4 regions of the Paenibacillus sp. FSL M7-0134 genome follow, and region 2 is predicted to be linked to each of the others. Evidence: riboswitches for the same ligand, from Rfam matches in the RefSeq annotation. Region 2 holds a riboswitch; each other region holds the start of a gene.

Region 1 (8,100 bases), 2.0 Mb from region 2:
CATTACCGCGAGGTTTAAGCTCAACAGTGAGAACTGTTTCAGCTCCCTTGGTACCGCCTTCGCCAGTAATCCAAGTCAGCTCGATCAGTCGGTTTTGCTCAAGTCTTAGAAATCTTCCGTAATGTGGATGACGCTTCCCCTCAAAATGCGTTTCGAAAAAGAAGGTCGAGTTCACTTTAGCCTCCATTAATACTGATCCTGGGGCTGCAAACCAACTGTCAAACTGCTTCGTCCAAGCCTGATACAGGACATTCGGAGAACACTCCATTTTTCGTTCCACCATTAGATTAAATGGTCTTTGTGAAAGATCTGGCCAAGAAATAGATAGTACCATTTAATTTTCAATCCCTTCAATCAAACAAAGTTTTGATTATCTCTACATTATTATATCCATAAAAGTGTAGGTTTGGCTGTGCCGCTAGATGATCACCAACGTCATCTCTAAAAATAAAAAAAGGAACTGTGCATCAGTACCACAGTTCCAAGAATCTTTTGTTTTCAAATAAATTGACGATACCCATTATCGTCGACTTCGTCGGCTAATTTTACCTGAACCGCTACGTGTTTTGGGCTTACTATAAGATTTACGCGGCGAATCAAATATGCTGGAACCGCCACTGTCGCTCCGGTCACGTGAAATCGAGCCTCTGCTCGGTGAACTGCTGGACCCTCTGTCGAACAAACTTCCGCTTGATCCAACGCTAGAATCCGAGTTCTTTCCTCTACGGGTAACCGAACCTTTCCGCTCCACCGTAATCGGCGGAATCGCCTTTTTCTCCTGCACCGTAGGAGCACGATATTGGCCCTGAGAAGGTCGGTATACATCTCTGCTGGAGTAGCCTCGATAGGAGCCTGAACCACGCAATGAATCAAACAGAGCATCCAGTACAGTTGCGGTTAAGTATCCTTTTAGAAAGCTTGAACTGTAATTTTGTTCGACATACTTTTTACTGTCAATTTCAATGAGTGTATCTTCCTTCTTAGCTGGATCTTGCTGCAAATGGTACCACTCATCGCTATATACCAGAAACATCCGCTCATTGCTCTGCGGTGACATTTGTTCCGGTGTACGCTGTTCTTTCAATTCCTCCGCTACTTCCGGGACTGTCTTGCCAGCTGCCCGGTATACATACGAGGTCGAGTTTCCGCTGCCACTAACCGATTCCAACGGATACGTATCTTTTACACTTGGCGCGCCGCAGCCGCTTAACACGGATACGAACAAGCTCAGCGCCACAATGACCTTTAATGCATACTGCCAGGTGCGTTTGCTCATGTGTAACCCTCTCCTAGCTCGCCCGAATAACCCTGACGTCTCCGGTAATCACTTCTTCTCCTTCATAAAGCATAAAGCGACCGTCCTGCCACTCTACCCGCAACAGATGGTAATCATCAGACTGGTACTGCCACACATGCTGCTCTCCACCCTGTCGGAAAGGAGCACGGCCCATGACGGTAACATGCCCAGAATACTGCTCCTCCAAATGATACGTTGTATCATCCAACTCTAAAATGGTCGGCACTTCCTCAGGGTTGTCAAGTCTGCCGTCGATGGCCTGATATAGTCCAAATTGCAGTGTTTCCCGTTCCTCAATATGAAGATAACTGACTTGATTACCATCCTGAAGCGTCAAAACAACGGCATTCCGGGCACGATTATGTACACGACCTACCACTTCATAGGTGACAAGCGACACTTCACAGATATCACCTGGATTTAAGTGAAGCATGCTTTTCTCTGCTTTCGGCGGCTCCGGCTTAGCAAATAGATTTGAAATTCGTTTCCACACACTCATGGTTATATTCCTGCCTTTCTTAGCCTAGAAGCATGCTGTAATGATCAAGGCGCCAACCAGATGCAGCGCTCCTGAAAACAGACCGAAACCAATTTTACCTTCCTGTGTCCCTTTATCCAGATCAAACTGAGCCCAGTACCGCAACAGCAGACGTACAATAACTTCCAAAACAAGCAGGATGACAAAGGCAATCACAGAATACACAAGCGCTTCGAGCAAATTATTAGCTGTAGCGATAGAGCCTGACAAGATATAACCTTGTGCAACTAACTTCATAATCATTCGTACCGTTACGGCCATATTTCCAGCCTTCACTTCGGCAAAATCCTTATACTTCGTAAATAAAGAGTCGACATACATTAATGCGAAGATCAAAATAGCCCCCGCACCAGTCCATACAAGCATTGCTTTCATCGTTTCTAAAAAATGCATTTCATACCATCCTCCACATCTTCTTGACCTTCATATAATGTTTTACGCCTCCAGGCAGGGAAAAGCGAAGGAGAAAACGTTTCTCCTTCGCTTCCTGAGCAATCACTCTTGGCGGCACTGCTAAAATGTTCTTATTTATTTTCGTATTGCTTCAACAAAGCGGCAAGCTCATCGTCCACGGCGCTTTTCTTATCCAGCTCCTTGAACTCCTCATCCAACGATTTTTCCTTAGAAGACATTTCGTTGCTCGCTTCGGCACGTGCTTCTGCTTGCAGCATTTTTTCTTCCATACGCTTCAATCCGGCAGTTGCCGTATCAGAGCTAAAACCGTTCATAGCTTTGTTAATTTCAGTTTGCGCTTTAGCTGCATTATAACGGGCAACCAGTGTCTCGCGCTTGTTTTTCATTTCTGTCAGCTGTCTGCGCATTTCATCCAGCTTGCCACGCAGGTTATCGGCTGCAGCTTTGTTCTGTTCGTAACCAGCTTTGAACTCATTCATTTTTTGTTCAGCAGATTTCTTTTCTTCCAGCGCGCGACGAGCCAGATCTACATTTTGTGCTTTTGCAGCGGTATGTGCCTGTTCTTCGCGTTTCTTTACCAAAGCAGCCTGTTCTTCGTATTGCTGTTTGAATCTCTTTTCAATAGCAATTTGAGCGGCTACCGCTTTCTCTGCATCTTCCAGGTCCTCTTGCATATCACGAATGTATTGATCCGTCATTTTAATTGGATCTTCTGCCTTGTCAATAATGGCGTTAATGTTGGACATCGTAAGATCTCTTAATCGTTTGAAAATAGACATGTGAAGTTCCTCCTAGAGTTGAATGCTTAAATTTTAAGCTCTGTACACATGTTTACGCAAGCTTTGCAAAGAGGGTTTCAAAAATATCTAAAAGCCGCGCAAATAAGGCTCTGGGATGTCGGCCTGTACTTTTAGCTCCCGCGATGCATGCAGCGCCCAATAGGGATCACGCAGCATGGCACGGCCTATTGCTACCAGATCAGCTTCTTTCTGCTGAACAACCCGACGGGCGTCCTCATAATCATCCAGTAAGCCAACAGCAATTACAGGTACATTCAGCTTTTCACGGATGGTATGAGCCAAATCCACCTGATAGCCGGCACGCGCAGACGGGCCTCCGCCAGAACCAATCGGACCCTCACCACCAGAAGAGATATGGAAAATATCCACACCCGCATCACGATATCGTTCCCCTACGCCTGTTATGTATTCCACATTATATCCATCCTCGACGTATTCTTTGGCAGATATCCGCATAAGCACAGGCATATCAGCAGGAAGAACCTCTTTAACAGCATGTATGACCTCAACACCGAACAGTGACAAATCCTGCCCATATTCATCTTCTCTGGCATTTGTTAAAGGCGAATGAAATTGATGGATCAGATAGCCGTGAGCGCCATGTATCTCGACCGTGTCAAAACCTGCTTCCACCGCGCGGCGCGCGCCTTCTTTGTATGCCTGAACCAGTTCCCTGACTTCAGCTGTCTTTAAGGCGTGCGGCTCTTTAAAGCGTTCGCTAAAAGGAATCGAGGAAGGACCCACAGGTTGCTCAGCATCTTCAGCCTTGCGTCCAGCGTGGCCTAGTTGAATGCCAATTTTGGCACCATACTTGTGAACTTCCTCTACAATCTTACGATATGCAGGAATATGTTCGTCACTCCAAATACCCAAATCACGATCTGTAATACGTCCATCTGGATGGACCGCTGTCATTTCCACAATAATAAGTCCAGTGCCTCCTACTGCCCGGCTCACATAATGGACATGATGCCAATCCGTTGGATTTCCGTCCTTGGCCTCCACGCTGTATTGGCACATCGGGGGCATGACAATCCGATTTTTTAAAGAAAGCCCCTTTAATTGATAAGGAGTAAACAAGTCGGTCACTTTTATCCATCCTTCCTTCAATTCCATGTCTGTATAATTATGAATTGCATCCCCATTATACACCAGCTGTCACGGTATACCGAATTCGTTGTAAGGCTAAAACTTGCGAAAATGCTCCTGTTTTCGGTCATGTTTAAGAGAATATGTACGTTTAGCTCCATCATCTTCATTGATAATCGTTTCATCGTGGACTTCTTTCCAGTCGTTTATGAGCCGAACTTGGTAACCAGCATATTTTTAATAGGACAGGTACATAATAGTCGAGAGCACCACTAGGTATCACTGCACGGAAAGGGGGGATACATATGCCGTACAGGGGAGTGTTGCCAGGCTTGGCACTGTTACTAGCATTTTCAAGTTTACCCGTTCACGCGGATGCGCCTCCCAACATCGGAACGCCCCATCCCAAGGAAGCAGTTGTTGCTTCTTCTGTACAACAGAGCATAGATCGAGCAACTCCTACATTAGCAATGCTGCGAAAAAAACATGCGGACATTTTTAAAATGTGCGGCCCACACACCCGCCAAATTGCCCTAACCTTTGATGATGTGCCCGATTCTAGGTATACGCCGCAGGTTTTGGACGTATTACACGCCAATGGCATCAAAGCTACCTTTTTCATCGTCGGTCACCGTGCGGAAAAGCATCCGGGGATCATACGCCGTATTATCCGTGAAGGCCATGCTATAGGAAACCATTCCTATACTCATCCTGATTTTAGGAAGGCCACACCAGAACGCTTTCGCAACCAGATTACAAAAACAGAACGTATTTTACAAGCCAGCGCAGGTTTTCGCCCCAAGTTGATTCGTCCACCCTACGGTGAAATCACGGAGCCTCAAATCCAGTGGGCACGTCGTCATGGCTACATGATTGTCAATTGGAATGTAGACTCTCTCGACTGGAAGGGACTAAGTAAAACACAAATTCAGCGCAATGTGATCCCAGCTACTGGGCCTGGCTCTATTATTTTAATGCACGCAGGTGGAGGTCAAAGTTCCAACTTGCAAGGCACTGTTCAAGCTCTGCCGGGTCTAATTCACTCTCTAAAAGCTAAGGGCTACAAATTTGTCACAGTCCCCCGGCTACTCCACACATCGGAACAGAAATAACCATATGTTTATGATTGAGCTACAAGCTAAAGCAACGTAAAAAGGCTGTCTTACCAGCAGAAGTTTTCTGCTCGTCAAGACAGCCTTTTTTATGGATAGGACCTGATAAGAGTCTGACCTAGTTATATGCGGTAGGATACAGGCATTAAGTTTACATAATATATATTATGTTTAATTAAACCATATATACGTATAATGCTATTTATCAATAACGTACAGCTTCACATTTTGAAATCCAAAGTCGTTCACAAATGATTTGTTGCCAGGAATAAAGATATCAATCCGTTTTCCTGTAATGGCGCTGCCCTGATCGCGAGCGACAGCTACAAAAGAATGATCCGGCAAACCTGGGTGGGAATAGCCTGTAACCAGCACTTTCGTGCCCATCGGAATGACGTTCGGGTCTACCGCAATTGTACCTAGTTTAAGCGGATTGCCGTAGTAGTCCACTGCTCCCCATTTACCATTCTCATCGGCTGCGGCAGAATACGCAGTAGCCTTAACGTCGACTATTTTGCTATAGTTAAATGTTTTGCCCCACGCTTCAATCGCTGGCCCCTCATTCGCTGGTGCTTTCTCCGTAAGAAGCTGAGGCTTCGAATCCGAAGCTGCATTCACACTTTTTTCACCAGGTACCTTAATTTGCAGACCTGCATATATATTGTTAGAGGCAATGTTTGGGTTCGCCTTCGTCAGCTCGTCCACTGATACTCCATAACGTTGAGCAAGCAAAAAGAAGGTATCGCCATCTTTGGCAGTATGAAGCGAAGCAGCATCCGCTACTCCAGCTGTCTGTGCCAGCCCTGCAATGGCTGCGGCAAGCACCGCAAATTTCATGGTTTTTCCAATATGTTTTAGATGTTTCAAAGATATGTACCTCCTCTGTTATGCCTGCGAAGTTAGCTGTCGGATTCGGACTCAGGAGAAGCCCTATGCTTGTGCAATTCACCCCTAGGCATATTCCATATCGTCTTATGACGTATCGGAAAGACTGCCGTTGTTACGTCCCCCGCACTTCCCATAGTTTGGGCCCAGCATTCAGCGTTTTTCATAACCGCATGCTGTCCCGGTAAGTTTTGGCTTACTGCATAATATCACAATTTTGTAACCTTATCCGCATGAAAATGTTGGGAACCTTGAACATCATACTATACTCGTTACAATTTTGTCACCAAGAAATCGATATTTGTTACGAAAATATGGTGAAATGGTGACAAAAAAAGAAAAAGCCCTCCGTCAAACGGAGGGCTTTTTTATAGCTCATATCAGCACTTTCTTACAATACTTTGGCAAGAAAATCACGGGTGCGATCATGGCTTGGAGTACCAAATACCTGCTCTGGTGTACCTTGTTCCACAATTTGACCGTTATCCATAAAGATGATTCGATCGCCTACCTCGCGGGCAAAGCCCATTTCATGCGTCACGATTACCATGGTCATGCCGCCTTCGGCGAGCTTCTTCATTACATCCAGAACCTCTCCAACCATTTCAGGGTCCAATGCAGAAGTCGGCTCATCGAACAGCATTACGTGCGGCTGCATGGCCAAAGCACGCGCAATCGCAATACGTTGCTTCTGACCACCGGATAGCTGGTTCGGATAGGTATTCTTCTTATCCTCAAGCCCTACGGTACGCAGGAGTTCTAGCGCAATTTTTTCCGCTTCCTTCCCTGACTGTCTTCTAACCTGCGTTGGTGCAAGCGTCAGATTCTGCAACACTGTTTTATGCGGGAACAGATTAAAATGCTGGAACACCATCCCCATCTTCTCCCGGGTTACATTAATATTATGACCACGAGCTGTAATCGGCTCGCCCTCAAACAAAATCTCCCCGTCCGTAGGCTGTTCTAGCAGATTCATGCAACGTAAAAACGTACTCTTCCCCGAACCGCTGGGACCGATGATGACGACGACTTCACCTTTGGCGATATCTATATCAATGCCTTTTAAAATCTCATTCTTGCCGAACGATTTACGCAGTTGTTTAACGGTGATCACTGGCTCTCAACTTCCTTTCCCATAAACCCAGCAGCTTAGACAAGCTGAATGTCATTACAAAATAAATAGCGGCTGCGATTACGAACGGACTTAATCCTTCGTAGGTAATGTTCTTAATGACCTGGGCCTGATACATAATATCCACCATCCCAATGGTCGAAATAATGGATGATTCTTTAATGATCGTAATAAACTCATTACCGATAGCAGGCAAAATAGATTTAAACGCTTGCGGCAAAATGACATGACGCATAGCTTTGCCTCGTCCCATACCCAATGAACGGGCAGCCTCCATCTGTCCACGGTCTACTGCCTGGATACCTGCACGGAAAATTTCAGCCAGATATGCCGAGCTATTCAGAGACAATGTGATTATACCAGACTGGAGTGGAGTAAAATTGACACCCAGCGTCAAAGCAACCCCGTAGTGAATAATCATGAGTTGCACCAGCATAGGTGTGCCACGCAGTATCTCTACATAAGTGGTACCTAACCACTCAATGATGCGTACTCCACTCATACGTAGCAAGGATATGATCAGACCAATGATGAATCCGAACAGTACTCCGAGCGCAGACAGCAACAAGGTGTAGCCGATACCCGTAGCGTATAAACTGCGGTATTTCCAAAAAATATCTACAATGTTATTAGAAGAAACCTGACGATCCGCAGAAAGTGCACTCGCTTCCGTGGAAAACTTCTCAATCGACCCGTCTGCTTTCAGGCGAGCCAACGTTTTATTTACAGAAGCAAGCAATTCTGCATTCCCTTTACGGATACCTACAGCTGTTTCTGCTCCCGCATCCTCAGGCACAGCCTTGGCAAGGGTTACGGTACCGTCTAACGTGTAT
Region 2 (8,100 bases):
GCGCAGCGAAGGCCGCTCTTTCGTACTACAGCAAATGGTACGGGCCTTATCCATATTCCACCCTATCCATCGTGGTTCCACCCAAATCAGGCAATGGAGCCGGCGGTATGGAGTATCCGACACTCATCACAGCCGCTGCTGCGGGTAATCTAAATCCTGGCTATAGTCTGGAACGAACATTAGTTCATGAGATTGGACATCAATATTTCTACGGAATGGTAGCCAATAACGAATTTGAGGAGCCGTGGCTGGATGAAGGCTTCACCTCCTATGCAGAGGAGCGGCTTATGGAGCAAGAATATGGGCTTACCCCCAACTTGCCATTACAATCGGGACAGATAGCCTCCCCACAGCCGCTAAACCGCGAGTCATGGAAGTACGGCTCGGCTGCTGAGTACGCGCAAAACGCCTACTCTCGAGGCAAGCTGGTACTACGGGGCATTGAACGTCAGGTGGGTATGAAAAAAATGGATCGGATTATGCGGACCTACGTCCAGACGTACCGATTCAAGCATCCATCCTCCCAGGATTTTCAACGTATCGTGGAGAGAGCCACCGGACGCTCATGGAGCCACTATTTTGAACAGTATGTATATGACGGCCAGATGGCGGACTTTTCGGTGGATCATATCACGAACCACAAGCTGGAGAATGGATATGAAGCAGTCGTGACGGTCAGCAAAAAAGGGGCGGATTATCCCAAGATCCCTGTCCAATTTACCTTCAAGGATGGTACCACGATATTCAAGGCTTGGGACGGCGCGGGCAAAAGCACAACTTTTCGGATCAAAAGTACTTCTCCCGTTTCCTATGTAACCCTTGATCCTCTATATACCATTGCACTGGAGAACAAGCACATTAACAATAGCCTAAAAGCCGAATTGGACGAAAAGCAACAAACCCGTTGGAATGTAAGTGTAACCAAGCTGTTAGAAACACTGCTTGGAAGTCTGTCATGGTGAGGTGTCTATAGATGCGGACTGTTATAAAAGAGGGCTGGGCGCTGGTGCGCATACGATTCTATATCGTTATCATTTTATTTCTGTATCGACTACTGTGGGGGGTGTTTCTCTATCGGCTGGTGCAGTCTGCCGTTATCCCGCTACTGCTCCGTTATCCTGATCAGGGTCAAAACGAGCTGGGACAGACCTTGTTTTGGATGGAGAGCCAGATTGCTCTGATGGACAGCCGGGAAGTACATGTGTATTTGTGGATACTACTAGGGGCGACTGTACTACGCATACTGATCACTCCCTTCATTAGAGCCGGAATATATCAAAGCCTGCATACCGATGCGACTGAACCGCAAAGCCTGTCCTTTTTCAAGGGTATGAAACGCCATGGCATGTCGTCGCTGTTGTATTACACCATCGAGTTGGGACTGCTGCTGCTTCCCGCCATTTGGGTAGTACCGAGACTCTACCCTATTGTAGCAGGAGCACTTCAATCTTCCTCTTATCTGCTGCATTTGTTGCCCTATGTCATGGGATGGATGGCATACGGATGGTTCATTCGGCAGTGCATCCTGTATATGCAACTGGGGACTATCGGTGGTCACGCCATACTATCGTCCCTGCTCGCCTTCTTTCGCCAGCTCCTTCCAGCTGTCGGTATATCTCTTTTGCTTGGTGCTTGTGTGCTGCTGGTCTTCGGTCTATTTGGCACCGTGGCGATGATTTGGACTGGCATGCTGGCGCTCATTCTCCAGCAATCGTATCATTTTGTTACTAGTCTGGTCAGGCTGTGGCATATCAGTTCGCAGTACAGACTATGGCATACCGATATCTCCAGTAGAAGTTAAGCCCTGCCTTTATGTTTTTTACTTCATTTCCGTCTGTCGAAAAATCTTGATTCATATCCGCGCAAACGACACATAACTGAATACTGTTAACAACATCTGTTCCTTGGACATTAGGAGCAGATTTTTTTTGTAACTTTTTGCAATGAAACATTTGCCAAAGCCAGCCGTCTTTGTTACAATAATCGCAGTGAACTGATAGTAACAACTTTGTAATCTTTATTGTAACCTTTATCTCAAAAATAACGTTATTGTGAATACTGCTCTCCAAGGTGCACATCTTAAGTTAAGCCTAATTCCTGGCACCTAGGAAGCGGGGGAACCAGTTTGGGTGAATTGATCTCGCAACAGAGTGGTCATAGGGGAACCTTCTACCGAATCCTTAAGCTAACCTCGCAGGCATTGGAAGGGGTATATTTTTTTTGAAGAAGAAGCTAACGATCGCAGCTATGGGTCTTGCCATTGCCTTTACATCTTTTACATTCGGTGGCGGCAGTGCATATGCAGACTCTAAGATGGACCAGGTCATTCAAGATGCCAAAGGAACGAGCTACAGAAGCGGAGGCACTACACTCGAGGGATTCGATTGCTCCGGCTTCACAATGTATGTATTCAACAAACTGGGAATTAAACTTCCGCATCAATCCGGATCACAATTCAAAATGGGATCTTCTGTATCCCGCGATGAAATGAGACCTGGAGACCTGGTGTTCTTCAACACCACAGGAAGAGGCATTTCCCATGTAGGTATCTTCGTAGGTGAAGGGAAATTTGCCCACTCCTCGACTTCACGTGGTGTAGTAGTTAGCTCACTGAACGAAAATTATTACGCTAACCGCTATGTCGGTGCAAAAAGAATTATGAGCACAGACGCTTACCATTCTGTAGCTTCAGAAATTCCTGATGACGACAACGTAGAATAACTAACGCACAGCAAGCTAACCCTAGCCGCAATTTGATTCTGGCCGGAATCGAATTGCGGTTTTTTATGTCCACAACATCAGCAATTATTATCATTACTGACGAACTGAAGCCTCAAAAGGTTTCAATTTTAGCGAACATCGTCGGTTTTACCGTCAGCGCTGGGGGAGCATATGAGCAGTAATTCCTTCTTATTGAATGTATACCCGACTTGAGTATGAAATAAACACGCTTGCCATTCCCCTGCAACTTGTCTACAATCTGTTGTTAATGATTGAAGTACCTGTAAAAGGAGGATGGAACACATGCCGGCCTCAATATCCAACTATCGGATCGTACCGATGGACGAGCATCAAGCGGCTGCAATCTGTGAGTGGCGCTATGACCCACCTTATAATATATACGGTTGGCTCCCCTGGGAACAAATGAAGGCGCTTGAAGTCGAATTTGGAAGTCCCACGCTTCGCCAAGAGCAATATGTTGCCGTACTGGATGAAGAGAATAAGCTGACGGGATTTGCTCAATATTTTCCTATGATCGGTGTGACCCGGCTAGGTCTTGGAATGCATCCCGAAAGATGCGGACATGGCAAAGGCGCTGATTTTGTCCGTGCCATTGCAGAGGAAGCCCAACGACGCAACCCGAAGAATGAAATTGATCTAGAGGTACTCACTTGGAATGGGCGCGCTATCCGGGCTTACAAGGCGGCTGGATTTGAGCTTACAGATACCTATGAACGCCAGACTCCCGATGGCAAAAAACCGTTTTTTTGTATGGTATATCGTCCCGAGCACCAAACCCAGGTTCTATGATAAAAGCGCCTTCGGCATACAACCGCGATGTTGTATAGCGAAGGCGCTTTTATCATCATACGACAGATCATTACAAGCTCAATGACTGCTGCGCATTTTTTCAAAAGCTTCATTATATTGTTGGGCTTCCTTAATATCCACGGCCATAATACCGCCGTCGTCCCAAGAGGTCAAACGCAGAGTCACGGTCTTGTAATCAATCGTAATAAATGGATGATGATTGAATGCTTCAGATATAGCGGCAACTTCATCCACGAATGCAATCCCTTTCATAAAACTGGAAAAATTATATTTCCGAACGATCCAACGTCCTTCCTCCAGTTCCCAGCCCTCCAGTTTCTCCAGATGTGCTTCAATCTCTTCTTGTGTAAAAGGCATGTTACGAACTCCTCCCCGTTTATACGGAAGCCTTTCGACCGCTTAAATACGGCCAAAACTACGATATATTGGTGTACATATTACCACGGCCCCGTTGATAAATCCATAAGACGGACCTCAAATCAATGGGACTGACGTCAGCTCCTCGTCTCCAATGAGTACATAGATACGATGCTGCTCCGGCTCATAGATCACAACGCCACTGCCTACAGTGATTATGGGCTCTGTACCCAGTGCATAAAATAAGTCTTCTGCCAAAGCTTCATTGACTTCCTGGCGTCCCGCCGGGTCCAGCCTGTCCCAATCTTCTGCTTCCATCTCGAAAAATTCGTAGCTGTCTGGGATGCGTCCCACAGCCTCTGTCAAATCGTTCAAAATTTGTTCATACTCACGCCCATGCTTTACTCCCATGCCATTTCCTCCAATGGTTCCGCCATTCAATACATAATCACCTTATTATACCGGAAATTCGCACTTAACAAAAAAGAGAGTTTTGTCGATAAATACTATAATCCGTCTTGTAATGACGCGCTTGGGGCAAGGACGACCCCGGCGGCATGAAAGGATTCAAAATCTATTCTCATGGATGAGGTGTATCATGCAAATTTCAACCATTATCGGACTTGTGCTCGGGATTATGTCACTGGTCGTCGGGATGATCTTAAAAGGCGCTCCGGTCGTCAATCTGGTCAATAATCCCGCTGCTTACATGATTATTTTCGTCGGAACGGCAGCGAGTATATTTATGGCCTTCCCGATGGCAGAAATCAAACGGATTCCGAAGCTGTTCAAGGTTATTTTCACCGAACAAAAACTGTTAGACCGCAAAGAGCTCATCGGTACGTTTACCGAGTGGGCATCCATTACCCGTCGTGAAGGTCTGCTCGCCTTGGAATCTAAGGTAGAGGAAATCGACGATCCCTTTATGCGTGGCGGCATGCGAATGATTATTGACGGAAATGATCAGGAATTCGTACGGGACGTTCTGATGGAGGATATCAATGCTACCGAGGACCGACATCGCTCTGGCGCGCTGATCTTCTCTCAAGCTGGTATGTACGCTCCAACGCTCGGGGTACTCGGTGCGGTTGTAGGTCTGATCGCCGCTCTGGCCGACCTTAGTGACATGGAAAAGCTCTCTCATGCCATTGCAGCAGCCTTCATTGCGACGTTGCTCGGTATTTTTACAGGTTATGTCCTGTGGCATCCGATGTCCAACAAGCTCAAACGGTTATCCAAAAAAGAAGTGGAGCTTAAATTAATGATGGTCGAAGGTCTGCTTTCCATTCAATCGGGGATATCGACGATTGCCATCAGTCAGAAACTGACGATCTTCCTGACTCCGACCGAACGGGCTACGTTGACCCAGAAGGATGGCGATTCCAGTGAGTAAAAAGAGACATGAACCGCATGAAGAGCATGCTGACGAAAGCTGGCTGTTGCCATATTCCGACTTAATGACCCTTCTGTTGGCTCTTTTCATTGTCTTATTCGGTATGAGCTCGCTCGACGCCAAAAAATTTGAAACTATGGCTCAATCCCTGAGTGCAGCTTTTAGTGGCGGCACTGGCGTGCTGGATCACTCGGCCGCGAATCCGTCGTCACAATCCATGGATATGGGCAAAAATAAAGAACAAGTATCACAACCCTTAAAATCGAAGGCTACTTCTACCTCTGAACTGCAAAAACAGTTGGCCCAGCGGGAAGAAGAAGATTTAAAAAAACTTAAAAAACAAATGGATCAATACATTCAAAATAACGGCCTGACCCCGTTGCTGAATACCAAGCTGAACCAATCACAGCTGATGATCACCATTAGTGATAATGCCTTGTTTTCATCCGGGCAGGCCGAAGTAAAGCCGGAAGCAAGAAAGCTGGCCAAGTCTATTTCTAGTATGCTTCAGCAGTTCCCTGGCTATGATGTTATCGTATCGGGTCACACGGATAATGTACCGATCTCCAACAGCCAGTTCCCGTCCAACTTTGATTTGAGCGCCAAGCGCTCTCTGAATTTCTTGCGTATCTTGTTGCTCAATCCAGATCTCGATCCAACCAAGTTTGTATCCATCGGTTATGGCGAGTATCGTCCATTGGCAAGCAATCAAGATGGTCAAGGACGCTCCAAAAACCGTCGTGTTGAAATATCTGTTCTCCGCAAATATCAGAACGGGACACAAGTCATCAGTCCTACCTCAAGCTCGAGTGAAGGTTGATTATGCATATGTTATATGAACAAAGGCACCGCCGCATTTTTATGCAGCTGGTGCCTCTTTGTTTATGCTTCCTGTACTCTGGCCTTATCTGATAAGAGGATCATACGCTGTAGGCTATACAAAGCCCCTCTGGCATTAGCTAAGCGTATAATCGAGCATCTGGCCAAGCTCCTGCTTCTCAGCCTCTGTCAGATCACGCCAGGCACCTTTCTGAAGGGACCCCAACCGAATATTCATGATTCGCAGCCGTTGCAGTTTTTTTACTTCATAACCGAAGGCAGCACACATACGCCGGATCTGACGATTTTTCCCTTCAGTCAGGATAATACGGAATACATACTCAGATACACGCGTCACCTCACAAGGTAGCGTCCGCTGACCGAGTATTTTCACACCACTGGACATGCCCTGCACAAAAGATGGTATGACAGGGCGATCCACTGTTACGATATATTCTTTCTCATGCTTGCCTTCTGCCCGTAAAATCTTATTCACAATGTCTCCATCATTGGTAAGTAAAATGAGACCTTCCGAATCCTTATCCAGGCGTCCAATCGGGAATATCCGCTGCGGGTGCCCCACAAAATCAACAACATTGCCTCTAATGTGGCTCTCCGTTGTACTTGTAATGCCCACCGGCTTGTTCAATGCAATATAGACGTGATCGGACTTCTCGCGCAGCGGCTTGCCGTTCACGCGAACATCATCGCCTTCCTCCGCTTGACTACCCAGCACGGCCACTTCGCCGTTAATCGTCACGCTGCCGCTCTCTACCAGCTTGTCCGCCTCCCGGCGCGAGCAAAAACCGGTTTCGCTGATAAACTTGTTAATGCGCAACCTGTGTACCCTCCATTTCTACTAACACACTTCCTCCTGCGCCCCTGCCCGTTACTCCGGCTTGGCAATCGGAAGCTGCACCAGGGCTGTCGTTCCCTCTCCCTCTGTGCTTTCAATATCCAGTGTGCCTTTATGACTCTGTATAATACGCTGGCTGACCATAAGTCCTAGTCCTGTCCCTGTTTCTTTGTTTGTGAAAAAAGGTTCTCCTAGCTTGGACAGCATTTCTGCAGGAATACCCGTTCCCTGGTCCCGTATGAAGATTTTAACGCTTTCTCCCTCCAAGAACAAATGAATCGTGATGATACCACCTTTACTCATAGCCTCCATGCTATTTTTAAGTAAATTAATGAATACCTGTTTTAACTGATTTTCTTCGGCGTATACCAGGGCAGGCTCGTCCGTGACCTGAAGATTGAATACAATGCCCAGCAGATGCGCCTGACTATCTAGTAAAGAAATCACATCGCTCACAATATAGCGAACATCTTTTTTCTGAAAATGCACCGCCTGTGGCTTCGCCAGAATTAAAAACTCGCTTACGATCAAATTAATGCGATCCAGCTCAGACATCATAATATCGTTGTGTTTCATATTCAACACTTGATTTTGCTGCTGTAGTTGGAGAAAGCCACGTAGCGTGGTTAGCGGATTACGAATCTCATGCGCTACACCTGCCGCTAGTTGTCCGACGGTTGTCAGTTTCTCTGATCTGCGCAACAGCTCCTCCATCCGGTTGCGACCCGTGATATCACGGGACACGCAGATAAACCCCAAAATCTGGCCTTCTTCATCCAGAATAGGAGACGTGCTCATACTAATCTCTACCGTACTTCCATCCTTACGCATTCTAAGGGACTCACTTGATACGATGCTCTCTCCCTGAAGCAGACTCTTCTTCTGAAATTCATACTCCTCCTGTTGCTGCGGAGGTACAAACTCCAGCTTACGACCAACCAACTCTTTCTTGGTCCAGCCGTACAAAGCTTCGAAGGCATGATTGACCCGAACGACACGATCCTCCTCATCAGTCACATGAATCGCATCTGCTGTCTGATTAATAACCGATTCCAGATGCTCCTTTACAGAACGGTTCTCTTCATACATTTGTTCGAGTCTTCTCGTATACACCCCCAAATTG
Region 3 (8,100 bases), 440 kb from region 2:
CGGCATCATGCCGGATATCCGCATGGAAATCGACTCCTTCGAGGCAATTGTACGCCTGCTTCCAACCTGTAAGGCTTCCGCCTTGCTACCCAAATCCTATTTGCGCAGCGAACTATTACGGGATAATGGACTCACTGCATTGTACTTGCCCGATTTGAAGGAGACACGCCGAACGACCTCCCTCATTTACTCGGAGACGACCGATCTCGGTCCGACAGCACGACGCTGGATTAGCGAGACACGTGCGTCGTTTGCAGGCTATCGTATGGTGTAGAGGGTTTAGCCCTCTTCATTGACATTAACAACCTCATCCTCAAAGCGACCGATATTGTCATTCGAGCCGATGATGACCATAATATCGTCTGCTTTTAGCCGATCCATAGCCGTCGGTGCGATCAGGATACCGTTCGCCGTATGAAGCGCCACGACACTACAACCAAAGCGAGTACGGGCATTTAGCTCTGCTAGCGTTTTGCCATTCAGACATGCAGGTACATTGAGTTCCACAATACTGTATTCTTTGGACAACTCCAAATAATCGAGCAAATTAGGCGTGACTAGCTGATGAGCCACCCGGATACCCATATCCCGTTCTGGATAAATGATCCGGTCCACACCGAGCTTCTCTAACGCACGCCCGTGCAGCACAGATATGGCTTTGGCTACGACTTTTTTCACACCCAGCTCCTTCAGCAAAATGGCGGTCAGGATGCTTACCTGAATGTCATCACCAATAGCAACAATGCCGCAATCGAAATTACGGATGCCCAGTGATCGCAATGAGTCTTCATCGGTAGCGTCCGCAACGACAGTATGTGTCAACATCTCACTCATACTGTCCACAACATCCTCATTCCGGTCAATGCCTAGCACCTCGCACCCCATATCCACCAATTGCAAAGCCAGGCTTGAGCCAAACCGTCCCAAGCCAATAACTACAAACTGCTGCGTTTTCATATCTACTCGAAAACTCCCTTATCTGAATCAATTTCATAAATGAGGATTTTACAAAAATCCTGAAATAATTAAACCCACGAAATGTATACTACATATCATGAAATGATTCATCCTATAATCATTTTGCCTTCCGGATGACGATATAATTCTTTACCCTTTTTCGGCCCCAGTGCATAAGCTAGCGTGAGTGGCCCCAGTCTACCTGCAAACATCGTCAGGGTAATCACCAGCTTGCCTATGACTGTCAAATCAGGTGTAAGCCCTATCGACAGCCCCACTGTACCAAACGCAGACACCGTCTCGAACAAGATCATCAGAAAATGATGATCTTCGGTTGCCGACAAAATCATGGTCACCCCGATCACGAACAGCAGCCCCAGCAGTGTAATGGTCAAAGCCTTGTAAATTCGTCCCTGCGCAAGTCGGTACCTGAACAGCACAATATCTTCACGCCCCCGTAGCATCGAAATCACTGCTCCAATGAGCAGCGCGAATGTTGTGGTCTTAATCCCGCCTCCAGTAGAGCCAGGAGAAGCCCCGATAAACATGAGTATGATGATAAAAAACTGCGTAGCCTGCCGCAAGCCTGCAATGTCCAGTGTATTGGCACCTGCGGTACGAGGGGTTACGGACTGGAATAAAGATCCCAGCAGTTTCCCCCCCCAATCAAGCGAGCCAAGAGTCTTTGGATTCGTAAACTCAAATACAAAAATCACGAGCGTGCCGACTACAATCATAGCGCCCGTCATGCTGAGTACCACCTTAGTATGCAAGGAAAGTCTCTTGCGCTTGCGATATTCTGCCAGGTCCGACATCACTACAAAACCAATGCCGCCTGAAATAATCAGGAACATAGCTGTAAAATTAACAATCGGATCATATACATAATCTGTCAGGCTGCGAAAGTGCCCGAATAAGTCAAAACCAGCATTGTTAAACATGGAGATGGCATGCCAAATCCCAAAATAAATCGCCCTGCCTACAGGCATATCAAACGACCAGCGAATCGCAAATATTGCAGCACATACGCCCTCAATGACCAGCGAGTACAGCAGCACCTTACGAATCAATCCGACAATTCCTTCGACAGAGGTCTGATTCATCGCTTCCTGTAAAATGAGGCGCTCCCGTAAGGAAATCCGACGTTTGAACACCAGCGCGATCAAGGTAGCCATAGTCATAAAGCCCAGGCCGCCGATCTGAATGAGCGCAGCGATAACAACTTGACCAAAGGTTGTAAAAAAGGTCCCCGTATCCTTTACGACAAGCCCTGTAACACAGGTCGCGGAAGCGGCAGTAAACAAAGCGTCTATAAACGCAAGTGGCTTTCCTGTTGTATTGGAGATCGGCAGCATTAACAATAAACTACCTATTAGAATGATAATGGCAAAACCCGCAACGAATATCTGCGGTGGAGAAAGCCGGAGCCAGCTTGCATTGGGATTCATCTATTCATCACTTCTCTCCTAATCCTTAAAACTATAAAAACAGTGATTTAAAACGGTGTAAGCCCGCTACGCGTTCCATTTGATCTTCCGATCGTCGTTGCCCCTAATTTTTTTGATTTTTCCAAACCTTTAGTAACTATAATTAGCATTCCCTGAATACAGGAAGAATGCATGTCAAGCACTACTCTGCCCCCTGTGCTATTGGCGGGCAGCAGCGAAGGGAGCAGAATTGTTCTGAAGAAGCGAAGCGTTTGCCTTTATCTCCGGATTTTAACCATTAAAGGGGTTATACAATCAAAAAATCCGGGGATAACAGCAATCGGAAGAATAATCTGCACCCGCAGCGGTCTAACCAATCCAAACACTTTTATACGCACAAAAATAGACACCGGAAAACCGAGTGCCTGACTTGGTTCCTGCTCATAGCCTACGAGGTTAGCTGACGGATTCGGGCAGCACAGTATGCCCTATTTACACATCCAATCCAGCAGGATCGGCTGTAAAATTCACCCCAGTAACATGGTTCCCCCGTTTTCTCATAGAAATTCGGCTCAACTGTATATCATTACCTATGTATTTTATAGGCATTGCCTCAAGATTATAATCCTTCTATATCCAGATCACAAAACCGATTTCGCCGAAAAAACGTGAAATTGGCTTTATTTTGCGAATGGGCATCGTTTAATCGCAGCTTATCTTATTTTATTGGAACTTTAAAGTGCTTTCACTCTATTTTCATGAATATCGCTGGTCTGTTGGCGGGAACCTGTGCAGTATGATATCTTTAATGGATGTTCTTATTTACAGATTAAGGAGGAAACTCATGAATCCTATCGGGAAACCGGTCGTGCTCACGGCCAACTTCAAAAAATTAGGCTTGCTGGGCGGGATTGGCCTGATTTGCTTTTTTATCTTTCAATTGCTTATTCCCTCGCTTAGCAATCCGAGTCCAGAATCAGTAATGAACGCAAAGGTCATCAGCAAACAAGAAGCGGTCATACACGCATTGGACTTTGCCCGCTCCGAGTTGGGCTATACTGAATCACAGTCAGAGGAGCCTGTCGTGACCTATCAGGCCGAAACAGATTTGTACGGTTATTTATCTAGAGAAAAACTGCTTCAACAGTACGACCGTACATGGAAGAAAAATTACCCTTACGAAACCTTTCGGGTTGATCTGCCTGAATCCTCAGCGAAAAGCAAACTGCAAATTCATGTGGATTTATCCACTGGGAAGGTCGTTAGCTTTAAACGGATCACCTCCAGTACCAATTACACACAGGCTGATATTTCTACGGATGAAGAAGCACGTAACAGGCTTATACGTGTAGCTGAGGACGGCATGACGCTTGAAGCCAAGGAGCAGGCGGCCGCAGTATGGGTTAAGCGCTTTGGTTTTAAGCCGTCGGACTTGAAGCTCGCCACCACTGAAAAAGAAGGTGGATTAAAGTATACCGTAGACGATAAAAAAATCGGCGCCTCGGTACTTACATTGGCTTTTACTTTCGAAGACGGTGATGTTCGCTCCTTCTCTCAAAGCTTTTCGGCCCCGTCGTCCTATACCGATTATATCGAAAAGCAAACATTTTGGGCGAATTGGATGACCTATGCGGGTTATGCCCTATTTAGCTTTGTGCTGGGTGTTCTTGCCATTGTGTATGCGTCACTCACCCGACGACATACTTCATTTGTACGCGGCATTGTTCTGTCCGTTATATACTTTATTGCAAGTATAGCTGGGACAATGAACATGCTACCTTTATTGCAAGCAGAAGCAGGCGGTAAGGGCATGCTTATATTTCTTATGGTGTTCCAGATTGGTGTTACCTTCTTCATGGCAGTAGCGCTCTACTTCTCCTTGGTCGGCGGTGACGGACTTATGCGTCAGGTTGGACTGAATGCATGGCCGCGTGCGAAAGAGCCGGGCTACGGGCTGTATGTGCTTCGCAGTATGTATGTTGGCTACTTGTGGGCCTTTATTTTACTCGGGGTACAATCCATCTTATTCTTTATACTGGAGCGCACATTTAATACATTCTCCACAACAGATGCCACGCAATCCCCTTACAATATGGCTTATCCATGGTTACTGCCGATTATGGCCTGGATGGCAGGTATTGGAGAAGAGACTGTCTACCGTCTGTTTGGTATTCCGATGGTCAAAAAAATAGTGAAAAACACTTTTGTTGCTTGTCTGATCACCACGCTGATTTGGGCACTGGGACATACACTTTATCCAATCTATCCGGTGATTTCCAGACCTATTGAGCTGACTTTTCTTGGCTTGCTGTTCAGTTTTGTGTTCCTGCGTTACGGTTTTATTGCCGCCATGTTCAGCCACGTTATTTTTGACAGCATTCTAATGGGGCTTAGTGTAATGAGTCTGGGAGACACTGTGAATGTGAGCGCTGGTCTATTCTGGATCTTACTTCCAGCCATTGTGGGTTACATCATTTATTGGTTTAGTCCTAAAAAGCCAAATCGAATTATGTTTGAACCTATTAAAAAAGAGGAGCCGTATTCTACGACTCCTCCTCCCGAAGGGCAGCTATAATCTGACGCGCAAGCTTATCCCCAATAGAGAGAGGCCGGAATTCTTCAACGCTGGCCTCTCTTATTTTTTTGAGTGATCCAAAATGCTTGAGCAGTAACTTACGCCGTTTCTCGCCGATGCCTGGAATAGAGTCCAACCGAGAAGTCACCATAGATTTGCCGCGTTGCTCGCGGTGGAACGTGATGGCAAAACGGTGAACCTCGTCCTGAATCCGTTGCAGCAGATAAAATTCTTCGCTATTGCGTGCAAGTGTCACGGCCTCAGAGGACTCTCCCACTAATAGTTGGGAAGTTCTATGTTTGGCATCCTTCACCAGACCACACACAGGAATGAACAAACCCAGCTCATTTTGCAGTACATCGGTCGCCGCCTTAATTTGTCCACGTCCACCATCCACAACGATCAAGTCGGGACGTTCCAGATTTTCCTTAAGCACACGTTCATATCTACGCCGAATAACCTCACGCATCGTTTCATAATCATCGGGTCCCTGCACAGAACGGATCTTATATTTTCGATACTCCTTCTTGGCAGGCTTGCCATCAATAAACACGATCATGGCGGAGACTGGATCGGAACCCTGGATGTTGGAGTTATCAAACGCCTCCACCCGGTGCAAGCTATCCAGCCCAATGGCACGTCCGAGATTGCTTGCAGCTTTGGATGTCCGTTCCTCATCCCGCTCGATCAGCTTAAACTTCTCATCCAAAGCAACACGTGCATTTTCCGTCGCCATGCCTGTCATTTGCTTTTTCAGTCCACGCTGCGGTACAAGTACCTTAACATCCAACCATTCAGCCAGAGCGAGAGCCGCCGTAGCTGGGTCCTCCAGTCCACCGGATAGTTGGGTTTCTGTTTCCTTTATCTCTGCATCTTGGTCACCAACTTGACCTTGATTCGTTGCTGCTGCATAAGCTGCTCGTTCTTCAGCCACCAGCAATGAGTCAGCAGAATGCTCTGTCTCCGTTTGTATCGCTTTGTCATCTGTCTGTCCGGTAGCATCGGCTGTAGGTGCACTGTGAAGTGCAGTTTCTGCCGCAACCGGTTGATCGACATTGACCTGTTCCGCCTGCATCAGCTTAGGAGAATCCGGCAGCAATATTTCCTGCGGCACTGCTGGGTTGTCACTATAATATTGCGTCACATAGGACATAAAATCACTGTAAGCCTCACCGTAGAAAGGAAAAGTCGACATATGGCGCTCGATCATTTTACCTTTGCGGACATATAGGATTTGTACACACATCCAGCCCTTATCTACTGAAAAACCGAATACATCTCGATCTTTCGCATCCGATGTGGTGATTTTCTGCTTTTCCATCATCGCGTCGATGCTGATAATCTGATCTCGCAGCTCCTTGGCCCGCTCAAAATACAATTCCTCTGCGGCCTCCTGCATTTTACGCTGAAGATCCTTTTTAATTTCCTCATGTCCCCCGCTCAAAAAGGAACCAATCTCCTGACCAATCTGCTCATACGTTTCCTTCTTCACCTCTTTCACACAAGGCCCCAAACATTGATGCATGTGATAATACAGGCACACTTCCTTGGGCATCACACCACACTTGCGTAACGGATACATACGATCCAGCAGCTTCTTCGTCTGATGTGCCGCGTAGGAATTGGGGTACGGTCCAAAATATTTTGCTTTATCTTTCAGAACGCGACGGGTCACCTCCAGCTTAGGGTGTGCCTCGTTCGTAATTTTCAAATACGGAAAGGTTTTATCATCCTTCAATAGCACGTTATAGCGCGGCTGGTACTTTTTAATGAGGTTGCACTCCAAAATGAGCGCCTCCATATTACTGCCTGTAACGATATATTCAAAATCACGGATATCGGAAACCAGTCGCTGCGTCTTGCCGTTATGGCTACCTGTAAAATAGGAACGGACCCGGTTTTTCAACACTTTGGCCTTGCCGACATAAATAATGGTGCCTTCGCTATTCTTCATCAGGTAACAGCCTGATGCATCCGGCAGTAACGCTAATTTGTGCCGTATGTTCTCCAGCGCCTTCTCCTGATTTTGCAAGTCCTCCGCATAAGGTTTCATTCGCCCGGTTCCTCCTTCCATTCTTAATGATTACTCAACTAACTACTTATAATATATAGGAATAATACACAAAAACGCCCCCGGTATTTACAACCGGAGGCATTGACCTTTCATGGCCGCTCCACCAAGCCCCCGCGGGAGCATGGGTCACATGCGATGATTATTGGTGTTTAGTAAGCATGCTTTTCAGCGCTTCTTTGGAGTTCAGACCTACCACTTTATCAACAGGCTGTCCGTCTTTGAAAACGATCAGGGTAGGAATACTCATCACGCCGAAACGGGAAGCAGACTCTGGATTTTCATCCACGTTCACCTTCGCGATTTTGACGCTGTCGCCAACTTCTGTGGACAGATCCTCCAGAATGGGAGCGATCATTTTGCAAGGACCGCACCATGGCGCCCAAAAATCAACCAAAACGGTTCCTGTGCCTTCGACTTCTGCGTTGAAGGATTGATCGGACACGTTAACAATTGCCATTGTATGTTCCTCCTTTATAGAAAAGTCAAGATTATTATAACCTGTAATGTCTGTTTCGACACCTTTTAATTATATCACAATAGTCTTTTAATTGTAAGATATCAAAATAGCAGACGGATAAACGCTTACCCCCGCTGATTTTTTCCCTTTACGGTAATGACATCTACAAAAGGACGAATCCGGTCCATCAAGCGTTGTCCTTTGTACATTTCCTCTCCGTCCTTGCTCGTAAAGCTGAGATGCTTCTCCAGCCCCTGCAACGAATAATTGGAAGTATAAAAAGTAGGTTTGCGGTTCATTCGGTAATTCAAAATGGAACCCATCACATGGTCCCGTACCCACGGGCTTAAATTTTCGGCACCAATATCGTCAAATACGAGCAGATCACAATTTTTGAGCATTTCGGTCGTTTCCTTCAGCTTCTGTCCATCCTGAATCATGGACTTTAAGTCCTCCACAAAATCAGGCATATACACGATCACACCGTTCAGACCCGACAGAGCCAGCTCGTGCAATAGATAGCCCATCAAAAAAGTTTTACCCGTACCAAACGTACCTTCCAGATACAGTCCTTTTTTGGATAGACCCTGACTTTTCGTTTCTTCAATGT
Region 4 (8,100 bases), on a different contig from region 2:
AATATGGACACTCAACTGTTAGGAAATATATCAGAAAATATTTTGGGCTTGTTTCCGATTGTGAAGAAGAAATTTTTCACCTACGGTCCGCTCGATTTCCCATTACACTTGTCGCCTAATAACTTTCAAGTGCTCATGCTTCTGCGTGAAGTGCGTTCGTCTACAGTATCCGATTTGTCCAAACAACTTAATGTCTCACGTCCAAACATGACTCCTCTTCTGGATAAGTTGGTGGAGCATGGGTTGGCTGACCGCCAATCGTGTGATTCGGATCGCAGAGTCGTGAATGTGGCGATTACACAGGAAGGCGATGCTTTTTGTGAACAGGTATTTCATACCTTCTCCAATAAAATTCAAGAAAGACTGGTGTATTTGCCAGAAGAAGATTTATTGCATCTGAGTGAAACTTTGAATGAATTGAAGCATATCTTACTTAAAATCGACAACTCTGCTACGTGATTGGCGTAAGTGAACTGGCTTAAAGACCGCCCTTTCTTCGGAAAACAGGCGGTTTTTGTTGCGTGTTGTGGTATAATGGAAACCAACATACATAATTCGGTAATTTTAGCATACGTGATCTTTGAAATGGGAACAGAGAACATGATATCGTTATTTGAGAGCCTGCTAGGGAGGAAGGAACTTCTATGCAATCTATTTACCATCGCATTGAGGAACTCATCAAGGAACGGGGAATGACGAAAAAGGCGTTCTGCCAGCAGTTAGGCATTAGTACAGGGAACTTCGGGGATTGGAAAAGAGGAAAAACGACGCCGGGCACGAATAAACTCATTGAAATTGCTTCGTTTTTTGATGCCAGTCTGGATTGGATCATGCTGGGTCGAGATGTACAGGGTGAGGTGCTAAAGGAGTCGCAAGACCCTTATTTTTTTGGCGCTTCAGGGCAACTGAATTGCCAGGGGGAACCGCTTAGTGAGGCGGAAAGAAATTTTATACTTGAGTATATTGAATTTACCCGCTTTCGTAAAGAGAAAAACCAGCGCAATTCTACTATGAGGTAATGGTTGCTTAGGATTTGATGAGGATTACTAATGAGTAAGGCTTGAAAAATGAAAATTATTTCAGAAAAAGTTACTGTGTCGGAGGGGAAACATTTTGGGAGATCAAACTATTTATCAGCGGATTGAAGCTTTGATTAAGGATCGCGGAATGACCAAGAAGGCATTTTGTGAAAAACTTAAAATCAGTTCAGGGAATCTCGGTGATTGGAGAAGGGGTAAAACAACGCCGGGTACCACCCATTTGATTCAGATTTCGGACTTTTTTAATGTATCGCTCGATTGGTTAATGAAAGGGATTAAGCCAGGAGAAGGCGTACTTCAGGAGCAGAAGGCTGCTTATTTTTTTGGAGTGATGGGGCCACTGAATTGCCAGGCAGAAGATCTTGAGACGGAAGAACAGAATTTTATTTTAGAATATGTTGAATTTGCAAAATACCGTAAGCAAAAAAGTGAGAAGGATAAAACAAAGCCGGAATAATTTTTTGGCTAAAGATCGTCTGGGTTGAAGACCCGTAAACGAACGAGTGGGGTTCGCTTTACGGGTCTATTTGGTTTCTTGGTGATATGGAATGACCTATATGTAACTGGAATGCTTGTTAGGTTTAGAGTGCGGTGCCTCCTTATAGTCGTTATCGTCGATGTTCAGAATTGCAGCAACTTGTTTTCTGTACCTTTGTGCTTTGCGGGTGCCGTGAATCAGATTGGACAAGCCTGAAGGCGGAATATTGTGTGTCTCACAAAATGTTTTCTGATCCAGTCGAAGTTCGACAAGCCGTTGTTTGATGGCCCACCCGAAGGAGGTGACAGGCATTTTGTTATTCAAGAGAAATCGCCCCTTACGGATTCTTGCGGAATAATTGGTGTGTTATAATAATCATCAGTAAACATGTTAGAATTAACCATCTAACACTATGATACACTTTTATACGTGTTTTTACAATCGTAAATGCGTCATTTTGTTGAATTAATTACTTAATTAAGTGCTAGGTGGTTCTGATAATCCGTCTAGAGTCTGCTAATGGTGTGAATTGCGATTATATGTGGATAAAAAACACTCTGCCACCTGAGGAAAGGGACAGAGTGTTTTTGGTGTTGTGACCACATTGGCGAAACGACGCATCAGGGGGATGCTGGAAGGCGTTTGAATAGACCTGAGGAGGAAAACAGTCTAGGTTCATCCAATTGGTTATTATGGCTCATATAAAGAGGTAGAGTGATGTAGGAGCTGGACCAATGTCTGTGAAGAAAGCGACGCTGAGATGCAGTTGGCTCAGGTTGGTTAAGCTTCTTCCAGGCAGAGAGGAGCTCGCTTGTCATACGCTCCATAAGAGGGTTCTTTTCCTCATAAGGAGGATTGAGTAGTTTGAAGGCATCTTCCACACAGAAGGACACCGCTGCGCTAAGATAGCCGTGAACGGTCTGTTCTACATCGTTTCCGAGGAGGAAGTTAATCCAGGTGTGAACGGTAGCGAGTGTGCCAATCGCATTGTATTGAATGAGTATAGATTCCAACTGGTCAAATTCAAGCCAAGGATAAAGAGCCTTAGCGAGCTTGAGCAGACGCTGACCGGATAGACGAAACTCCTTCACATGCTGCCAGGAGGGACGTTGGGTATGCAGCATCTTATCAATGAGGGCGATCCGCCAACTGTCATTCTGCTGGATGGCGACATACAGACTTTTGATAGCCATGCCGTCAACGGTTGTAAATTGAGGATACAAATCATCCAGCATGTAATGTTCCAGGTCTTGTAGACTGTTCAAATGTCCGTTACGCGATAGTTTCTCCAGTCCGTTAAAACGGGTAAAGCCACCAACAGGTAGGGAAGGGTCCAACAATAATGCATAGTTCAGCAAGCGGTTGCCTTTATGCAAGGTGGTTCGCCTCCTCGAAGTGAATCCTTATGTCATGTTATGTTATTTTACTTTTTACTTGGGGATAACGAAAAATATTCGAAATATATGTAATATATATTTACATTTAAATAGCTTTTGTGTCAAATCAAATATTCTTATCGCTCATACATGTTAGTTAAAATAACATATAAAATAATTATTATATTTTTGTTTACAAATAGTTGATGAGAGAGTATAATAAATCTGTTGCCTCATTACATTATGATTTGCGGTCGTGGTGGAATGGCAGACACGCTATCTTGAGGGGGTAGTGGGCGTACGCCCGTGGAGGTTCGAGTCCTCTCGACCGCATTATATGCAAGACTCAGTTAAAAAAGCATCCTGACACGGTTTACGTGAAGGGATGCTTTTTTTGTTAAGCATTTTTCGTTATATCCTTTAGCCACAGAAGCAACGGTAGACAATAGGTCATTTATTAACTGTGATAAAGAAGGATGTCAGTTTTGCTGCAAAAGCTTCTCTATATCTCCCGCCAGCTTATCTGGAGTGGTTTGCGGTGCATAGCGCTTAAATACGTTACCTTCTCGTGTAATTAAGAATTTAGTAAAATTCCATTTGATCGCTTTGGACCCTAATACCCCCGGAGCAGTTTGGGTCAGGTAACGAAATAAGGGGTGCGCTTGATCGCCATTGACATCTGTCTTGGCGAACATCGGAAAGGTAACACCATAATTGATCTGGCAAAACTCGGAAATCTCCTCGCTGGAACCTGGCTCTTGTTTGGCAAATTGGTTGCTGGGAAATCCCAAAATTTCGAGCCCCTGTTCATGGTACTGGTCATATAGCTCTTGTAGCGCTTTGTATTGGGGGGTTAACCCACATTTGCTGGCAGTGTTCACGATAAGCAGAACGTTCCCTTCATATGTGGATAACGGAATTTGTTTCCCTTGCAGGGTGTGCGCATCATATTCATAAACGGTCATAGTATCTCTCCTTATTCAATATTCAGCAATTAAATTGTAAGCAATTAAAAGCAAGGTTGCAAGTCTGGAAAAGCTGTATCAAGCCTTTAGCCGCTGTAAAATCGTATTTTGTTCAAAACAGTAAATCGCACCGCAAATGGAGCGAATTAAGGTGTTTCTTCTTATAAAAGCGGGTTCAATCGGTGTTTAGCTGGTACATATAGCGTATTTTCTTCTCTTTTTACAAAAAAAGGCCAAAAACGCTCTACCCTACGCCAATATTGACATGCTTGTCATTTTTGAAAAGGGATGAAAAACAGAGATTGAAGGAGCTGTGAGAAGCATAGTTGCATTGTAAGCGCTATTATTAATATCCTAGGCTCTAAAGGCCGATTTATAACCCCGCAGTTGAGCTTTACAGTCTTCCATGCGCGGGTGTATGATTCAAGACGTAATTTCAAATTAACTTGAATGAAGCAACAACGAAATGTCTATAGCGCTGAATTTTGCAGTTGCAAAAGCGGGGGAACCAATCGAGATTGTACGGCTTCGGAAGCCGTGTGTCTCATGGGGTGAATTTTCCGGTCAAGTGCCAGAAATAGGGCGACTCTCACGTCCGAATCCGACAGCTAACCTCGTAAGCGTACAGGGAGAGGCAACAAACCGCCGTGTGCAGCCATGGTTTATTTTATCATGGATATGTAAGAAGCCGGAGGAAAGCCTTTTTCCTTCGGCTTCTTTTTGTTGTCTTTTTATACCGGGAGAGGAGCTACTGATGGAAGGTCGGTTAATTATTGTCACTGCACCGAATGAAGCGGGCAGAAGTTTTGTGAAATTGCTTATTTTCAAAAAATTGGCGTTTGCAGTTCTCACGAATAGCGCCCAGGAGGAACGACAGCTCAAAAAAATGGGTGTGGAGCACATTGTCCGCATCAATACCATGCAAGCGGGAAAATGGAATTTTCCAAAAAAAGAAATTGGTAGTGTGTATTTGTTCGAGAACAGCTTGAATCTGACGTGCCGTTTCCTGCAAATATGTCGGCCGCTAACATCGGAATCGATCTATGTTATTACGCACGGCTGTAATCCACAAGGAATTTATCGGGGATTGGGAGCGGATCATGTGATCTACACATTGAACGGAGAGGTGGGTTTTCTGCTGAACGGATAAGCACTTATAACATAGTTGTTTTATGATTTTATGATCAAATAAGAATGGCGATCTGAGGACCGATACGGAGGGTATAAACATGATGGATATATACATGCTGCTCGTCATGGCTGTGAGTTATGGAGTGATACTGCTGTTTGTACGCTGGTGTGATGCGCAGACCTCTAAAGGAGGACGAAGAGGATGATCGTTATACTTGGGCTTACGGCTATTGTGTTTATGTATTTAATCTACGCACTCCTGAACCCTGAAAAGTTCTAGTCAGCTATAGGGGATAGAGCGGGCGGGAACAACAGATCTGAATATTAAGCATCATAGGTAGCGGGTTTTCGCAAACGTGTGCACACAATTGGTGCTCTGGAAGCAGGTCTGTTGTTCCAAACGCAGGAGCATTTTGAAGGAGGAATAAAGGATGGAGCTGCTTCAAATTGGAATTGTGATCGTCATATTGCTGCTCTTGGTAAAGCCAGTGGGCACCTATATGTATCATGTATTCTCGAATGAACCCAATCGGACGGATCGGATTTTTGGCGGAACAGAAAAGCTGATTTATAAGATAGTAGGATTGAAGAAGCTGGAGAGCATGCGTTGGACTACGTATGTTATGAGTTTCATTGCAACGAATGTCGTGCTTGTGGCGATCAGCTACTTGCTGTTGCGTTTACAGGGAATGCTTCCTGGTAATCCGGCTGGAAACAGTAATATGGAAGCATCACTAGCTTTTAATACGGTAATCAGCTTTATGACGAATACGAATCTCCAACATTATAGCGGAGAAAGCGGGCTTACGTATCTGACACAGATGGCGTTCGTCACGATGATGATGTTCACTTCGGCTGCTTCCGGTTTTGCGGTTGCTGCGGCTTTTATGAGAGGATTGACGCGGCGCGGTGAAGGGATGGGCAATTTCTTTCAAGATTTTATTAAAGCCATTATAAGGATTTTCCTGCCGCTGGCCTTTGTGCTTACGCTGGTGCTGGTTGGATTGAAGGTACCACAGACGCTACAGCCTACGGCGGATCTTACGACGCTGAGCGGAACACAGCAGCAGATTTCTATGGGGCCCATTGCTTCTCTGGAGTCCATCAAGCATTTGGGGACGAATGGAGGCGGTTATGCGGGAGCTAACTCTGCGCATCCTTTTGAAAATCCAAGTCCTTGGACGAACGTGCTGGAAATTTTGGCAATGTGGGTAATGCCGGCTTCGTTGCCGTATACCTTTGGACTGTTTGCCCGTAATCGTAAGCAGGGCTGGATTATTTTTAGCTCCATGATGGTATTGTTTCTTATTTTTCTATCTATTACGTACGTGTCTGAAAAGACAGGTAACCCGTTAATCCAGACACTGGGTGTGGATGCTTCTCAAGGAAGCATGGAAGGGAAAGAGGTTCGTTTCGGCATTGGACAATCGGCTTTATTCACTGCGGTCACAACAGCGGCAACGACAGGTTCGGTCAATAATATGCATGATACACTAACCCCACTGGGTGGCATGGCTGCTTTGGGAGAAATGATGCTAAACGTCATTTTTGGCGGCAAGGGTGTCGGGCTGATGAATATGCTGATGTATGCGATTCTGGGTGTGTTTATATGCGGACTGATGGTCGGGAGAACTCCGGAATTTATGGGAAGGAAAATTGAAGGCAAGGAAATGAAGCTGATCGCGATTGCCATTTTGGTACATCCGTTTCTCATTCTCGCCCCAACTGCGCTTGCGTTTATGAGTCATTGGGGATACGACGCGGTCACTAACCCTGGCTATCACGGGTTGACTCAGGTGCTCTATGAATATGCGTCATCTGCTGCAAATAACGGTTCGGGATTTGAAGGTCTTTCGGATAACAACGTATTCTGGAACATGACAACAGGGCTGGTTATGTTCTTCGGACGATATGTATCTATGATTGCATTGTTGGCTGTGGCGGCTTCATTGAATGCCAAAGCACCGACTCCGGTGACGACGGGGACACTGCGTACGGACAACAAGTTATTTGGAGCCATTCTGATCGGGGTCGTGCTGCTGATTGGTGCGTTGACCTTTTTACCCGTCATCGTATTGGGACCTGTTGCTGAATTTTTGACCATGTGAAGAAGAAAATGAGAATGGATGAACGGGGTGTTTGATCATGAAGGAACAACGCAAACACATGCTGGACAGAAGCATCTTGAAGCATGCGATCAAGGATAGCTTTATAAAATTAAATCCGATGATTATGATGAAGAATCCTGTCATGTTCGTCGTGGAGATCGGTACATTGGTCGTGCTGCTAATGTTACTGCTTCCCGGTTATTTTGGAACTGGCAAGGAAATGGGCTTTAACCTGGCCGTGTTTGTTATTCTGTTGTTTACGTTGCTTTTTGCTAATTTTGCCGAAGCGCTCGCGGAGGGGCGGGGTAAGGCACAAGCTGCCTCTTTAAAAAAATCCAAGCAGGATACGCAAGCTAACAAGCTCATCGGAAATGACATTCAGGTGGTTAGCTCAACCGAATTGCGTAAGGGGGACGTGGTTATTGTCTCCCAGGGCGAAATGATCCCAAGCGATGGTGAGGTCATTGAAGGTCTGGCTTCGGTGGATGAATCTGCAATTACTGGCGAATCGGCTCCGGTCATCAAGGAATCGGGTGGTGATTTTTGCTCGGTAACCGGCGGGACGCGAGTGGTCAGTGACCGGATTAAGGTGCGGATTACGACAGAGCCGGGCGAGACATTTATTGATAAAATGATTTCGCTCGTGGAAGGCGCACAGCGGCAAAAAACGCCGAATGAGATTGCACTGAACACTTTGCTGATTAGCTTAACGATTATTTTTCTAATTGTAGTGGTTACGCTAGCGCCGATTGCCCGTCATTTTAACATTGATTTGCCTGTTCCTGTGCTGATTTCGTTGCTAGTCTGTCTGATTCCAACCACGATTGGAGGACTGCTGTCAGCCATCGGGATTGCCGGTATGGACCGGGTCACCCAGTTTAACGTGCTGGCCATGTCAGGCAAGGCGGTAGAAGCTTCTGGGGATATCAACACGATGATTTTGGATAAAACAGGTACAATCACCTTTGGGAACCGAATGGCGAGTGAATTCGTGCCTGTAGA

The links. A riboswitch is a leader RNA that binds a small molecule or an ion and turns the genes downstream of it on or off. The one in region 2 is predicted to bind cyclic di-AMP.
Region 1: it holds a riboswitch for cyclic di-AMP, as region 2 does, so the genes downstream of both, NSQ58_RS14755 (3D domain-containing protein) here and NSQ58_RS05430 (C40 family peptidase) in region 2, are expected to answer to the same signal.
Region 3: it holds a riboswitch for cyclic di-AMP, as region 2 does, so the genes downstream of both, NSQ58_RS07510 (TrkH family potassium uptake protein) here and NSQ58_RS05430 (C40 family peptidase) in region 2, are expected to answer to the same signal.
Region 4: it holds a riboswitch for cyclic di-AMP, as region 2 does, so the genes downstream of both, NSQ58_RS20485 (hypothetical protein) here and NSQ58_RS05430 (C40 family peptidase) in region 2, are expected to answer to the same signal.

What each region holds. Positions count from the first base shown of each region.
Region 1 covers NZ_JBBOXV010000001.1:3,273,608-3,281,707, reverse strand. Annotated here, with positions in the region: gene NSQ58_RS14790 (SRPBCC family protein) at 1-334, opposite strand, end outside; gene NSQ58_RS14785 (DUF4247 domain-containing protein) at 521-1,276, opposite strand; gene NSQ58_RS14780 (DUF4178 domain-containing protein) at 1,290-1,796, opposite strand; gene NSQ58_RS14775 (DUF350 domain-containing protein) at 1,821-2,228, opposite strand; gene NSQ58_RS14770 (PspA/IM30 family protein) at 2,360-3,028, opposite strand; gene NSQ58_RS14765 (NADH:flavin oxidoreductase/NADH oxidase) at 3,116-4,138, opposite strand; gene NSQ58_RS14760 (polysaccharide deacetylase family protein) at 4,444-5,250, shown strand; gene NSQ58_RS14755 (3D domain-containing protein) at 5,449-6,117, opposite strand; cyclic di-AMP (ydaO/yuaA leader) riboswitch at 6,124-6,292, opposite strand; gene NSQ58_RS14750 (amino acid ABC transporter ATP-binding protein) at 6,527-7,249, opposite strand; gene NSQ58_RS14745 (ABC transporter substrate-binding protein/permease) at 7,236-8,100, opposite strand, start outside.
Region 2 covers NZ_JBBOXV010000001.1:1,243,269-1,251,368, reverse strand. Annotated here, with positions in the region: gene NSQ58_RS05440 (M1 family metallopeptidase) at 1-962, shown strand, start outside; gene NSQ58_RS05435 (hypothetical protein) at 974-1,801, shown strand; cyclic di-AMP (ydaO/yuaA leader) riboswitch at 2,078-2,215, shown strand; gene NSQ58_RS05430 (C40 family peptidase) at 2,221-2,721, shown strand; gene NSQ58_RS05425 (GNAT family N-acetyltransferase) at 3,025-3,531, shown strand; gene NSQ58_RS05420 (4a-hydroxytetrahydrobiopterin dehydratase) at 3,610-3,909, opposite strand; gene NSQ58_RS05415 (hypothetical protein) at 4,027-4,320, opposite strand; gene motA (flagellar motor stator protein MotA) at 4,508-5,302, shown strand; gene motB (flagellar motor protein MotB) at 5,295-6,122, shown strand; gene rluF (23S rRNA pseudouridine(2604) synthase RluF) at 6,258-6,959, opposite strand; gene NSQ58_RS05395 (PAS domain S-box protein) at 7,011-8,100, opposite strand, start outside.
Region 3 covers NZ_JBBOXV010000001.1:1,684,791-1,692,890, reverse strand. Annotated here, with positions in the region: gene NSQ58_RS07520 (LysR family transcriptional regulator) at 1-274, shown strand, start outside; gene NSQ58_RS07515 (potassium channel family protein) at 280-957, opposite strand; gene NSQ58_RS07510 (TrkH family potassium uptake protein) at 1,065-2,405, opposite strand; cyclic di-AMP (ydaO/yuaA leader) riboswitch at 2,815-2,967, opposite strand; gene NSQ58_RS07505 (CPBP family intramembrane glutamic endopeptidase) at 3,229-4,959, shown strand; gene uvrC (excinuclease ABC subunit UvrC) at 4,928-7,012, opposite strand; gene trxA (thioredoxin) at 7,173-7,490, opposite strand; gene dnaI (primosomal protein DnaI) at 7,616-8,100, opposite strand, start outside.
Region 4 covers NZ_JBBOXV010000002.1:1,083,148-1,091,247, forward strand. Annotated here, with positions in the region: gene NSQ58_RS20450 (MarR family winged helix-turn-helix transcriptional regulator) at 4-459, shown strand; gene NSQ58_RS20455 (helix-turn-helix domain-containing protein) at 645-1,019, shown strand; gene NSQ58_RS20460 (helix-turn-helix domain-containing protein) at 1,114-1,497, shown strand; gene NSQ58_RS20465 (XRE family transcriptional regulator) at 1,594-1,842, opposite strand; gene NSQ58_RS20470 (urease accessory protein UreF) at 2,139-2,876, opposite strand; tRNA gene NSQ58_RS20475 (tRNA-Leu) at 3,145-3,227, shown strand; gene NSQ58_RS20480 (glutathione peroxidase) at 3,374-3,859, opposite strand; cyclic di-AMP (ydaO/yuaA leader) riboswitch at 4,326-4,498, shown strand; gene NSQ58_RS20485 (hypothetical protein) at 4,614-5,009, shown strand; gene NSQ58_RS26815 (potassium-transporting ATPase subunit F) at 5,193-5,270, shown strand; gene kdpA (potassium-transporting ATPase subunit KdpA) at 5,422-7,098, shown strand; gene kdpB (potassium-transporting ATPase subunit KdpB) at 7,136-8,100, shown strand, end outside.